DNA from 3 places in the Lentzea chajnantorensis genome. Region 3 is predicted to be linked to each of the others. Evidence: predicted binding sites of a transcription regulator. Region 3 holds the regulator's gene; each other region holds the start of a gene.
The links. The regulator HspR, encoded in region 3, represses chaperone genes until heat shock. The targets are predictions, from matches to a motif close to ANNTTGAGTNNNNNNNACTCAANNT.

Region 1: the regulator HspR is predicted to act here: its motif matches at 2,104-2,128, upstream of lon (endopeptidase La).
Region 2: the regulator HspR is predicted to act here: its motif matches at 1,509-1,533, upstream of ACVDFE_RS11550 (adenylate cyclase).

What each region holds. Positions count from the first base shown of each region.
Region 1 is NZ_JBSDZT010000002.1:2,610,896-2,614,981, forward strand. It holds gene lon (endopeptidase La) at 1-2,088, opposite strand, end outside; gene ACVDFE_RS13675 (SAM-dependent methyltransferase) at 2,251-3,048, shown strand; gene srmL (PheS-related mystery ligase SrmL) at 3,021-4,049, opposite strand.
Region 2 is NZ_JBSDZT010000002.1:2,169,890-2,173,975, reverse strand. It holds gene ACVDFE_RS11555 (hypothetical protein) at 1-498, opposite strand, end outside; gene ACVDFE_RS11550 (adenylate cyclase) at 501-1,508, opposite strand; gene ACVDFE_RS11545 (mechanosensitive ion channel family protein) at 1,657-2,736, shown strand; gene ACVDFE_RS11540 (MFS transporter) at 2,804-4,086, shown strand, end outside.
Region 3 is NZ_JBSDZT010000002.1:1,284,481-1,288,566, reverse strand. It holds gene ACVDFE_RS06950 (pyridoxamine 5'-phosphate oxidase family protein) at 1-15, shown strand, start outside; gene ACVDFE_RS06945 (TetR/AcrR family transcriptional regulator) at 20-586, opposite strand; gene ACVDFE_RS06940 (SDR family oxidoreductase) at 670-1,566, shown strand; gene ACVDFE_RS06935 (heat shock protein transcriptional repressor HspR) at 1,568-1,996, opposite strand; gene dnaJ (molecular chaperone DnaJ) at 2,003-3,169, opposite strand; gene grpE (nucleotide exchange factor GrpE) at 3,187-3,813, opposite strand; gene dnaK (molecular chaperone DnaK) at 3,810-4,086, opposite strand, start outside.

The DNA.
Region 1 (4,086 bases), 1.3 Mb from region 3:
GCGGCCGGACAGCAGCGAGGCCAGCGCCGTCGTCATCGTCACGCCCGCGGACGGCCCGTCCTTCGGCACCGCACCCGCCGGGACGTGGATGTGCACACCCCGGTCGGCCAGCGCCGCGGCCTTGTCGTCGTGCGAACGCAGGTAGGACAACGCGATCTGCGCCGACTCCTTCATCACGTCGCCGAGCTGGCCGGTGAGCGTGACGCCGGTCGACCCGGTGTCCTTCGGGGCCAGCGAGGCCTCGATGAACAGCACGTCACCGCCGACGCCCGTGACGGCCAGACCCGTTGCCACACCGGGCACCGAGGTCCGCTCCGCCGACTCGGGCGTGTTCTTCGGGCTGCCCAGGTACGACTTGAGCGACGGCCGGTCGACCTCGATCGGCAGCTCCCGCTCGCCCAGCGCGACCTTCGCGGTCACCTTGCGCAGAATCCGCGCGAGGGACCGTTCCAGCTGCCGCACACCGGCTTCCCGCGTGTACTCGCTCGCGAGCTGGTGCAGGGCGGCCTCGTCGATCGCGACGTCCTGCGCCGTGAGACCGGCCCGGTCGAGCTGGCGCGGCAGCAGGTGGTCGCGGGCGATCGTGACCTTCTCGTCCTCGGTGTAGCCGTCGAGCTGCACGAGCTCCATGCGGTCGAGCAGCGGCGCCGGGATCGACTCCAGCACGTTCGCGGTCGCGAGGAACACCACGTCCGAGAGGTCGAGCTCGACCTCCAGGTAGTGGTCGCGGAACGTGTGGTTCTGCGCCGGGTCCAGCACCTCCAGCAACGCCGCCGTCGGGTCGCCGCGGTAGTCGGAGCCGACCTTGTCGATCTCGTCGAGGAGCACGACCGGGTTCATCGAACCGGCCTCGCTGATCGCGCGGACGATCCGGCCCGGCAACGCGCCGACGTACGTGCGGCGGTGACCGCGGATCTCGGCCTCGTCGCGCACGCCGCCCAGAGCGACCCGCACGAACTTCCGCCCCATGGCGCGCGCCACGGACTCGCCCAGCGACGTCTTGCCGACACCGGGGGGACCGACGAGCGCGAGCACCGCACCGGAACGACGACCGCCCACGACACCAAGACCGCGATCGGCCCGGCGCTTGCGCACGGCCAGGTACTCGGTGATGCGCTGCTTCACGTCGTCCAGACCCGCGTGGTCGGCGTCGAGCACCTCACGCGCGGCCTTGATGTCGTACGAGTCCTCGGTCCGCTCGTTCCACGGCAGTTCGAGGACGGTGTCGAGCCACGTCCGGATCCAGCCCACCTCCGGCGACTGCTCCGAGGTGCGCTCCATCTTCTCGACCTCGGCGAGCGCCGCCTTCTCGACCTTCTCCGGCAGGCTCGCGGCCTCGACGCGGGCCCGGTAGTCGGCCTCCTCGGACGCCGGCTTGCCGTCGAGCTCGGCCAGCTCCTTGCGGATCGCGGCCATCTGCTGGCGCAGCAAGAACTCCCGCTGCTGCTTCTCGACGCCTTCCTTGACGTCCTTCGCGATCGTCTCGTTGACGTCGAGCTCGGTCAGGTGCGCCTGTCCCCACTCGACCAGCTTCTCCAGCCGCGCGGTGACGTCGCTCGTCTCCAGCAGCCAGATCTTCTGCTTCTCGTCGAGGTAGGGCGCGTAGCCGGCGAGGTCGGCGAGCGCGGACGGGTCGGTGATCTGCTGCACCGAGTCGACCATCTGCCACGCACCCCGCGTCTGCAGGACGTTCGTGACGATGGCCCGGTACTCGCGGGCCAGCTCCCGCGTCCGGTCGGTGACCGGCGACTCGTCGGTGACGGTCGCGTTCACCCACAGCGCCGCACCCGGCCCCGTGGTCCCCGTCCCGATCCGCACGCGCTTGGTACCGCGCACGACCGCCGCGCGCTCACCGCCCGGCAGGCGTCCCACCTGCTCGATCTCGGCCAGTGTGCCGACCGCCGCGTACTTCCCGTCCAGCCGTGGTACCAGCAGAACCTGGTGGTTCGCCGCCGTCGTGGCGGCGTCCACGGCGGCACGGGCCTCCGCGCTGGCCTCCGCACCGGAGATGCGGATCGGCACCACCATGCCGGGCAGCACCACAACGTCGTCCAGCGGCAGCACCGGCAGGGCCAACGTCTCGCCCATCTCCATCACCCTCCAAAGTTGAGTCTGTACCGCTCAACCAACTTCAGCGGGGTGGTGTTCCCCCGGTCCGTTCGCTGTGAGCGAGCGGGGAAGCGGGTGACACGGCGGGCGACCGGGCGTGTGGCGGTGGACACCCGTGCGGCGATTAGCGAGGATCTTCGCGTGAAGGAAGAGCTGAAGTGGGTCCCGTCCACGGTCGACGTCACGCGTCCGAGCGTCGCGCGGATGTACGACTACTACCTGGGCGGCTCGCACAACTTCGAAGCCGACCGCGCCGCCGCCAAGCAGGTGGAGAAGATCTTCCCCGGCATCGCCCACAGCGCGGGGGCCAACCGCTCGTTCCTGCGCAGGGCCGTGCGCCACCTGGTCGCGGAGGGCGTCGACCAGTTCCTCGACCTGGGCTCCGGCATCCCGACCGTGGGCAACGTCCACGAGATCGCCCAGCAGGACAACCCGTCGGCACGCGTGGTCTACGTGGACTTCGAGCCCGTCGCCGTGGCCCACAGCACCGCGCTGCTCGCCGACAACCCGCACGCCACGGCGTTGCAGGCCGACCTGCGCGCGCCCGCGAAGGTGCTGCACGCCGCCCGCGACGTCCTCGACTTCGACCGGCCGGTCGCGGTGCTGATCATCGCGGCCCTGCACTTCGTGCCCGACTCCGACGACCCGTACGGCGCCGCCGCCGAGTACATGGCCGCGTTCCCCTCCGGCTCGTACCTGGCGATCACGCACGCCACCCACGACGGCCTCTCGCCGCAGGAACAGGAGGAGGCCGCGCAGGTCATGGCGGTGTACCGCAGCACCGACAACGCGATCAGCGTCCGCTCGCACGCCGAGGTCGTCCGCTTCTTCGACGGCATGGACGTGCTGGAGCCGGGCGTCGTCCCGGTGAACGAGTGGCGCCCGGACTCCTACGAGGACCGCATCAGCATCTACGGCGCGGTCGCCCGCAAGCGCTGAAGCAGCCGGTCCCTCAGCTCGTTCGTCTCGCGGTCGGTGAGGGTGCGCTCCGGCGCCCTCATCGTCACGCGGATGAGCACGTTCTTCTGCCCCGGCCGGGCACCGAGGCGCTCCCGGACGTGCGCGGGCAGCTCCTCGGCCGGTGTCTCGCTGAGAACCGCGATCTCCTCGACCAGGTCCTGCGGGTCCAGCGCGCGAATCCGGTCACCGAGCGTCTCGGCGTCCTCGTGCCCGTCGGCCACGATCGAGATGTCCCTGGTCGCGGCCGGGTGCCGGGAGATCGGGCGGTACTCGGCCAGGTCCCGCATCTGCTCCGCGATGCGCGCGTCCCCGTTGCGCAGCAGGCGGATGTCGGGAACGCCCTTGCGCAGCATCACCAACCGGTCGAGGCCCAGCCCCATCGCGAGCCCGTGCGGGTGGTCCTTGAGGACGTGCCGCGCCGCGTACCCGCACTCGCCGATCTCCACCCACTGGCCGTCGTGCCACACGTCGATCTGCTTGCCGTGCGTGGTGTACGGGTGTTCGGCGTCGATCGTGCGGTAGCGCTTGCCGGGGAGAACCGTGCTCACGACCACGTGGATCAGGTCTTCGAGCGGTTCGGCTCCGTGCGTTATGCGCCAGAGGTCGAGCTGGTGCGGTGTGCCCGTGTGCAGCCTGTCGACCGTGTCACGGCGGTAGACCAGACCGGGGCACAGGAGCGTGACGTCGGGCCGCGCGTCCTTGAGCGCGGGCGGGATCATCGCCGTCGTGTGGCTGCGCAACATGCACGTCTCGCTGACGTACCTCGTGTAGCGGGCATCGCGCGTGATGGCGTCGGCGGGATAGCCGAGGTGCTCGTAGTTGTGCTCCACCGGTACGAGCGGATGGTGGCGCACTTCTCTCGTGTCCGGCAACGCTGCCTTGAGGTCGGCGATCAGCAGTTGCATCGCGTGCGGGCCCTGGGCGGGATCGGTGAGGTCGCGGACGTTCAGGGCGCGCACGAGTTCATCGGTGCGGTACATGGGTTCTTCCCGTTCTCGGCGTGGGGTGCTGGTGCGA
Region 2 (4,086 bases), 890 kb from region 3:
GACCACGTGCCGCGCGATGAAGTACGCGGCCAGCTCGTACGACTCGCTCTTCTGCCCGCCGCCGTTGCCTTCGAGGAAGATGTCGCGCAGCTGCTCGTCCATGCGGTTGTCCGACTCGAACTGCCCGACCTGCAGCGGGACCCGGTCGCTGTCGGCGTCGCCGATGCCGCCGAACATCAGCTGCGGGTCGGTGAGGTACCCCTTGCGCTGCAACAACCCGTGCAGCTTGCCGAGCTTGCCCTGCATGATCCGCGGCACGCTGCCCATCGACCCGGTCACGTCGAACAGCACCGCGATGGGTGTCGAGTCGGCGTGGTCGGGCGAGTCGCGGCACTCGCGGAACGCGACCTTGAACGGGTCGAGCGCGGGTGCGGCCTTCCAGTCGTCCCGCGGCCGCGACCGGACCGACGCGGTGTAGCCGAAGTCGGCGATCCCCTTGGCGGCGCGGAAGGTCTTGGCCGCCGCGTAGGCGTTGTCGTCCCACTTGCCGTGTCCCATGGTCATTCTCCAGTCTCGGGGAGGGCGAACGGGCGGAACACCCGTGGCCCGTAGAGGTCTTCGAGCAGGTCGTCGTACTCGCCGAGCAGGTCGACGGCGTCCGGGCGGCGCCGCGGCTGGTCTTGCAGGCACCCGCCGGCGAACGCGAGCTGGCGTTCCTCGTCCGGCCGCAGCACCTCCCGCATCAGCAGGTGCGCCATGTGGACGTCGGTGGCCGCCGTGGCCGGGTGGCCCAGGCCGATCTCCGGCGGGTAGGTGGTCGTGCGGCTGGTGGCGAGGAGCCGCTGGCCCTCCTCGACGGCGAACGACCAGCCGGCCAGCACGATGCCGTGCTGCCGCGGGTGGACCAGGACGTTGTCCGCGGTGACGGCGCCGTGCACGAGACCGGCCTGGTGCGCGCCGGCCAGCGCTTTGAGCAGCCTGCGGTGCATCCACGCGTAGTCGCGGCCGTCGAGGCCCGCCGGGAAGGCCTTCCTGACCTCGGCGAGCGTCACGAACCCGTCCCGCAGCGGGTCGAGCACCGTGAAGGCGCGCGATCCCTTGGCGACGTCGCCGGAGGTGTCGAGCAGCCGCGGGTAGAACGGCCGCAGCCACTGGTTGTGGTCGGTGAACCGCTCCAGCCGCCGCAGCGCCTGCCACTCGCCGTGCAGCAGCGGGTTGAGCGCCGGGTTGCGCACGACCTTCACCACGTGCGGGCCGTCCGACTCGTACAGGTTGGCGATGCTGCCCCGCGCGAACGGCTCCCCGATGCGGTAGAGGCCCGTCCTGGTCCTGAGCTCGACGCGGGTGCCGTGCGCCCAGTCGTGGTGCAGGCCGGTCAGCTTCGCCGCCGCGGCGTGGGCCCGCGGGTGGTGCGGGCCCACCACGTCGGGGTGCAGGACCGAGGCCAGGGCGTGGTACCGGCGCTTGGCCTGCCTGCGGCCGGCCGGGTCGGTGGTCCGCGGGCCGAAGAGGGCTTCGGGGGTCGCGGCACCTTCCACCTGGTCCAGGGCCTCGGTCGTCGTGAGCATGGTTTGAGTCTAAGAGACTCAAACTCGGATTGCAACGGCCGGGTGACCGGTGTGATCCGGACGACCTTCCCCTGTACGAGTGAGGCGGCTCATGGTGTCCCACCGTCGGGACCACGGGTAACCGGTCCGGAACGGAAGGAGGAAACAGGTGCTGTTCGTGGTGCTCGGGTGTTCGGTGGTCTTCTCGTTGCTGGTGGTGGAGGTGGTGCACCGGCTGGTGCGGCGCTTCACCCACAGCGGGCGGATGTACCGTCCCGGGCAGGCGTTCGCGGCGGTGCTGGCCACTCAGATAAGCCTCAGCGTGTACCCGGTCGACGCGCCGGTCACGCAGCACGTCCTCGGCATAGCGCTGATCCTCGCCGGAGCGTGGTTGCTGGCCGCGCTCATCAGCACGCTCGTGGACGTGTCACTGGCGCGCATCCGCACGGACGTCACGGACAACCGGCACGCGCGGCGGGTGCACACGCAGGTCACGCTGGTGCGGCGGCTGGTGCTGGTGGTCATCGGCGTGCTGGCGGTCGGCGCGATCCTGATGACGTTCCCCGGTGCGCGGGCGGTCGGGTCGACGGTGCTCGCCTCGGCGGCGGTGATCGGCGCGGTCGCGGCGTTCTCGGCGCAGTCGTTGCTGGGCAACCTGATCTCGGGGCTGCAGATCGCGTTCAGCGACGCGGTGCGGCTCGACGACGTCGTGGTCGTCGAGGGCGAGTGGGGCCGGGTCGAGGACATCACGCTGACGTACGTGGTGCTGCACCTGTGGGACGACCGGCGGCTGGTGCTGCCGACCTCGTACTTCCTGAAGACGCCGTTCGAGAACTGGACGCGCACGCAGTCGGCGCTGCTCGGCACGGTGGAGCTGGACCTGGACTGGACGGTGCCGGTCGAGGCGATGCGGCACGAGCTGCGGTCCATGCTGGAGGGCAGCGACCTGTGGGACGGGCGGGTGTCCGTGCTGCAGGTGACGCAGGCGACGCAGGGGTTCGTGCGGGTCAGGGCGCTGGTCAGCGCGGCGGACGCCGGCAAGCTGTGGGACCTGCGGTGTCTCGTGCGCGAGCACCTGGTCGACTGGGTGCAGCGGCAGCACGACGGCGCGTTGCCGCAGATCAGGACGCGCGCGGTCAGCACCGTCAGGCGGGTGCAGCCGCAGACCGACCAGCACACCGACGCGCGGGTGTTCGGCGAGAGCGCGGACGGGGCGCAGCGCGAGCAAGCGTTTGCGGGGCCCAAGTAGAGCGCATGTCGCGAACCACGTGCTGCTCACCGCGACCGCGGGAGGGTCGATCCACCACACTGGACCCATGAGAACCGGTGACCAGGTCGTGCAGGGCCTGCCGTGGCGGTGGCGTGCGCAGGGCACGATCTTCGTCATCGGCGGGCTCGGGTTCCTGTTCGACGCGTGGGACGTCACGCTCAACGCGTTCCTGATCCCGCTGGTCGGCGCCGAGTGGGGGCTGAGCCTCGGCCAGCGCGGCTGGGTCGGCACGGCGAACCTGATCGGCATGGCGGTCGGGGCGTTCGCGTGGGGCGCGATCGCGGACACCATCGGGCGCAAGAAGGCGTTCAGCCTCACGATCCTGATGTTCTCGGTGTTCACGGTCGCGGGCGCGGCGTCACCGGACTTCGTCACGTTCTGCGTGTTCCGGTTCCTGGCCGGTGTGGGGCTCGGCGGGTGCATCCCGGTCGACTACGCGCTGGTCGGCGAGTTCACGCCGGCGAAGGTGCGCGGGCGGGTGCTGGCGGCGATGGACGCGTTCTGGCCGCTCGGGGCGACGCTGTGCGGGCTGACCGCCGCCCACCTGGCCGGCCTGGGCAGCTGGCGGCTGCTGATGCTCACGATGGTGCTGCCGGCGCTGCTGCTGTTCTGGATCCGGCGCTCGGTGCCCGAGTCACCGATGTTCCTGGTCGCGAAGGGACGCACGCACGAGGCCAAGAAGGTCATCGACGACCTGGTCGCCAAGACCGGCGCACCGCACGAGGACTGGCGGCTGCCCGCACCGCAGCAGCTGCAACGCCTCTCCCCCAGGGTGATGTTCGCGCAGCTCAAGGACATCTGGCGGTACGACCCGCGGCGCACGGCGGCGCTGTGGGTGCTGTTCCTCGCGGTGTTCCTGCTGTACTACGGCGCCGTCACGTGGCTGCCGAGCATCCTGAAGGCGCAGGGGTACGGCACGTACGCGGCGTTCATGGTCACGACGCTCACGGTGGCGGTGGGCATCGTGAGCGCGCTGGTCAGCGCATGGCTCGTGGACGTGTTCGGGCGCAAGTGGGTCATCGCGATCAGCGCGCCCCTCGCGGCGGTGGCGCTGGTGCTGTTCGCGGTGCAGCTCGACGTCGGCGGTGCCGCGAAGACGTGGATCACCGTGTACGGGGTGCTGATCCAGGTCACCATCCCCGCGCTGTACGCGTTCGCGCCGGAGCTCTACCCGACGCACCTGCGGGCCAGCGGGTTCGGCTGGGCGTCCACGGTCAGCCGGGTCGGGGCGGGTTTCGTGCCCGTCCTGTTCGGAGCGCTGCTGTGGCCGGTGCTGGGCCTGGCCTGGACTTTCGCGGTCATCGGCGCACTGGTGGTGGCGGCCGTGGT
Region 3 (4,086 bases):
GGCGAGGAGTCGTGAGCGGCTAGCCGAGGTCGGCAGCCGCGGTCCGCACCTCGGCGACCGACCGCCGGACGACGTCGGACCAGTCCCCGGTGGTCGCCACCCACGTGCCGTACGCGCGTTCGAAGGCGAGCACGCCGAGCTCGGCGGCCACCGCTGCCGCCAGCTCGGCGACGCCGCGGCGTTCGAGCGCGTCCTTCATGGCCACGCCGAAACCGACCATCTTCAGCGCCGACCGCTCGCGCAGTTCGAGGTGGTCCTCGATCACCGCCTGCCGCTGCGGGCCGTGCGCCCGGTGCTCGTCGGTGAACCAGGTGCCGACCGCGACCAGCGCCGCCTCGACCGCGGCCAGCGGTTCCGCCTGCTCCGGCGCGCAGGCGATGCCGGTGGTGAGCACCTCGGCGAGCTGGTCCTGACCGCCGAAGAGCACCTCGCGCTTGTCCCGGAAGTGCCGGAAGAACGTGCTCTTGGTGAGCCCGGCGCGTTCGGCGATCTGCGCGACCGCGGTGTTGTCGTACCCCTGCTCGCCGAACAGGTCGAGTGCGGCGCGCACCAACCGCTCCCGCGCGTCCGGCTCCCATCGACCCATGCCCCCATCCTAAGTGATGCGACTAAGTCCCATCACTCTGCTACGGTTGATGAGACCAAGTCCCATCACCTTGAGGAAGTGCAATGAAGGTTTTCGTCACGGGCGCCAGCGGTCACGTCGGTTCGGCGCTGGTCCCGGAGCTGCTGGGAGCCGGGCACGAGGTCGTCGGCCTGGCCCGGTCCGACCTGTCCGCCGCCAGGCTGGAGGCCTGGGGCGCCCGGGTCCGGCGCGGTGACCTCGACGACCTGGACGGGCTGCGCAAGGCCGCGGCCGAGGCGGACGCGGTGGTCCACCTGGCGTTCAAGCACGAGGAGATGTTCGCCGGCGACTACGCGGGTGCCGCCGGAGCCGACCTGGCGGTGGTCAGGGCGTTCCTCGACGAGCTGGCAGGCACGGACAAGCCGCTCGTGGGCACCAGCGGCACGCTGTCCTACTCCGACCTGGGCCGCACCGCGACGGAGGAGGACCGGGTCACCGACACCGACAGCCGCGGTGCCGCGCGGAACGCGATCATCGACGCGGCCGGCGTGCGCGGTTCGGTGGTCGTGCTGCCGCCCACCGTGCACAGCCCGCTCGACACGGCCGGGTTCATCCCGATCCTGGTCAGGACCGCGCGGGAGAAGGGCGTGTCCGGCTACCCCGGCGACGGCACGAACCGCTGGTCCGCGGCGCACACCCTGGACGCGGCGCGGCTGTACCGGCTGGCGGTGGAGAAGGCACCCGCCGGCTCCGTGCTGCACGCGGTGGCCGAGGAGGCCGTGCCGATGCGCACCATCGCCGAGGCGATCGGGCGCAAGCTCGGCCTGCCGGTCGAGAGCATTCCCGCGGAACGAGCGCAGGAGCACTTCGGGCCGTTGGCGTTCATGGTGACGCGGGACGCACCGACGTCCAGCGCGCGCACGAGGACGCTGCTGGGGTGGGAACCGCAGGAACCCGGCCTCCTGGCGGACCTGGAGACCGGGTTCTACTTCGAGCGGTGAGCTACTTGCGCGGCTTGGGCTTCCACACCACGAGCGCCGTCTCCTGCCGCACCGGGACCAGGTCCCTGCGGTAGGAGGCGTGCACCGCGGCCGCCGCGGAGTCGGCGGCGGCCAGTGCCTGGGCCAGCTCCTGGGACAGCTCGGTCACGCGGGCGCGCAGGGCGTCGACCTGGTGCTCCAGGTCGATGATGCGCTTGATGCCGGCGAGGTTCACGCCCTCCTCCTGGGAGAGGCGCTGGACCTCGCGCAGCAGCACGATGTCGCGCATCGAGTAGCGGCGGCCGCCGCCGGAGGTGCGGCCCGGCGACACGAGGCCCATCCGGTCGTAGGACCGCAGGGTCTGCGCGTGCAGGCCGGAGAGCTGTGCTGCCACCGAGATGACGAAGAACGGCGTGTCCTCGTCAGTCCCCGGCGGGAACGGAAAACTCACCGGAACTCACCGCCCTTCCAGCAGCGCGTTCAGCTCACCTCGCGGGTCGTGCTCCTTGGTCACGTCCGCGTAGCCCTCCAGGGCCGTGCGCGCCTCGGAGGACAGGTTGTTCGGGACGGCGACCTCCAGCGTGATCAGCAGATCGCCCTGGCTGCCGTCCTTGCGGGTGATGCCCTTGCCGCGCGCCCTCAGCACGCGCCCGGAAGCGGTGCCGGCCGGCACCTTCAAGGTCACCTTGCCGTCCAGCGTCGGCACGGTCAACGTCGTGCCCAGCGCCAGCTCGGGGAACGTCATCGGCGCGGTCAGCGTCAGGTCGTTGCCCTGGCGGCCGAACACGCTGTGCGGGTTGACGTGCACGCGGACGAACAGGTCGCCCGACGGGCCGCCGTTGCGCCCCGGTTCGCCCTGTCCCGCCAGGCGGATCCGCTGGCCGTCGTCGACCCCCGAGGGAATCCGGACGGTCAGCGTGCGGGTGCGGGTGCTGACGCCGTCGCCACCGCACTCGACGCACGGGTCGTCGATGATCCGGCCGGTGCCGCGGCAGTCGCGGCACGGCTCGCTGAACGCGAACGCGCCCTGCGACCGCGTGACCAGGCCGGAACCCGAGCAGGTCGCGCAGGTGTGCGGCGTCGTGCCCGGCTTGGCGCCCGAGCCGCCGCAGGTCGTGCACGCGGCCGGTGAGGACAGCCGCAGTGGCACCTGCGCGCCCCTCACCGCCTCGGTGAAGTCGAGCCGGACGTCGGTCTCGACGTCCTCGCCGCGACGGGGACGCGTGGCCGAGGCCGCACCGCCGCCACCGCGCCGGTTGAACAGGCCGCCGAGCAGGTCGCCCAGGCCACCGCCACCGCCACCGGTGCCCTGCGCCGCCCGGCCGAACAGGTCGTTGACGTCGAAGCCGCCGGCACCGCCGAAGCCGCCGGGGAAGCCCCCTCCGCCCGCGAACAGGCGACGAGCCTCGTCGTACTGCTTGCGCTTCGCCGCGTCGGACAGCACCCCGTAGGCCTCGGAGACGGCCTTGAAGCGGGCCTCCGCCTTGGCGTCACCGGGGTTGGCGTCGGGGTGCAGCTCACGGGCGAGCTTGCGGTACGACTTCTTGATCTCGTCCGCCGAGGCGTCGGAGGAGACGCCCAGTTCGCGGTAGAAGTCCTTCTCGATCCAGTCCCTAGCACTCACCGGACGTCTCCCTCCCTTCAGCTCTCTTCAGCGGGTGCTGCCGGCTCGTGGTCCGTCACGGCGACGAGCGCCGGGCGGACGAGCTTCTCGCCGAACCGGTAGCCGCGCCGCAGCACGGCGGTGACGGTCGGGCCCTCGACGTCCGGGGACGTGCTGTGCTGCACGGCCTCGTGCACCGACGGGTCGAACGCCTCGCCCTCGTGCGCGAACGGCTCCAGACCGGTCTTCTGCAGCGTGGACACGAGCTTGTCCGCCACCGCCTTGAACGCGCCGGTCAGGTCGCCGTGAGCGGCGGCCCGTTCGACGTCGTCCAGCAGCGGCAGGAGCTCGGCGGCCACGGACGCCTTCGCGTTGTTGATCACCGCTTCCCGGTCGCGTTCCACCCGCTTGCGGTAGTTCGCGTACTCGGCGGTGAGCCGCTGCAGGTCCGCGGTGCGCTCGTCGAGCTGGGCCTTCAGCTCGACGGCGGCGTCGTCCACGAACTCGGCGGCGACCACGGTCTCGTCGGTCTCCTGAGCTGCGCCCTCCTCCGCCGGAGCGGCCGGCGCGCGGACCTCGCCCGTTTCGGGGTCGATCCGGCGCCGGTCGTTCACGACGAGGGGAGGCTGCTGCTCGTCAGGAGCTGCGTGCCTCGGCTCGGTCACTTCTTCTCGTCCTCGTCCACGATCTCGGCGTCGACGACGTCGTCGTCCTTGTCGGACTTGGCCTGGCCGGCACCGGCCGCACCGGCGCCCGCACCGGGGGCCTCGGCACCCGCCGCGCCCGGTGCGTTGGCGTAGATCGCCTGGCCGATGGCCTGCGACTCGGTCGCGAGCTTCTCCACCGCGGCCTTGATGGCGTTGATGTCGGTGCCCTTGAGCGCCTCGTTCGCCTCGGCGACGGCGGCGTTGACCTTGTCCTTGATCTCCGCCGGGAGC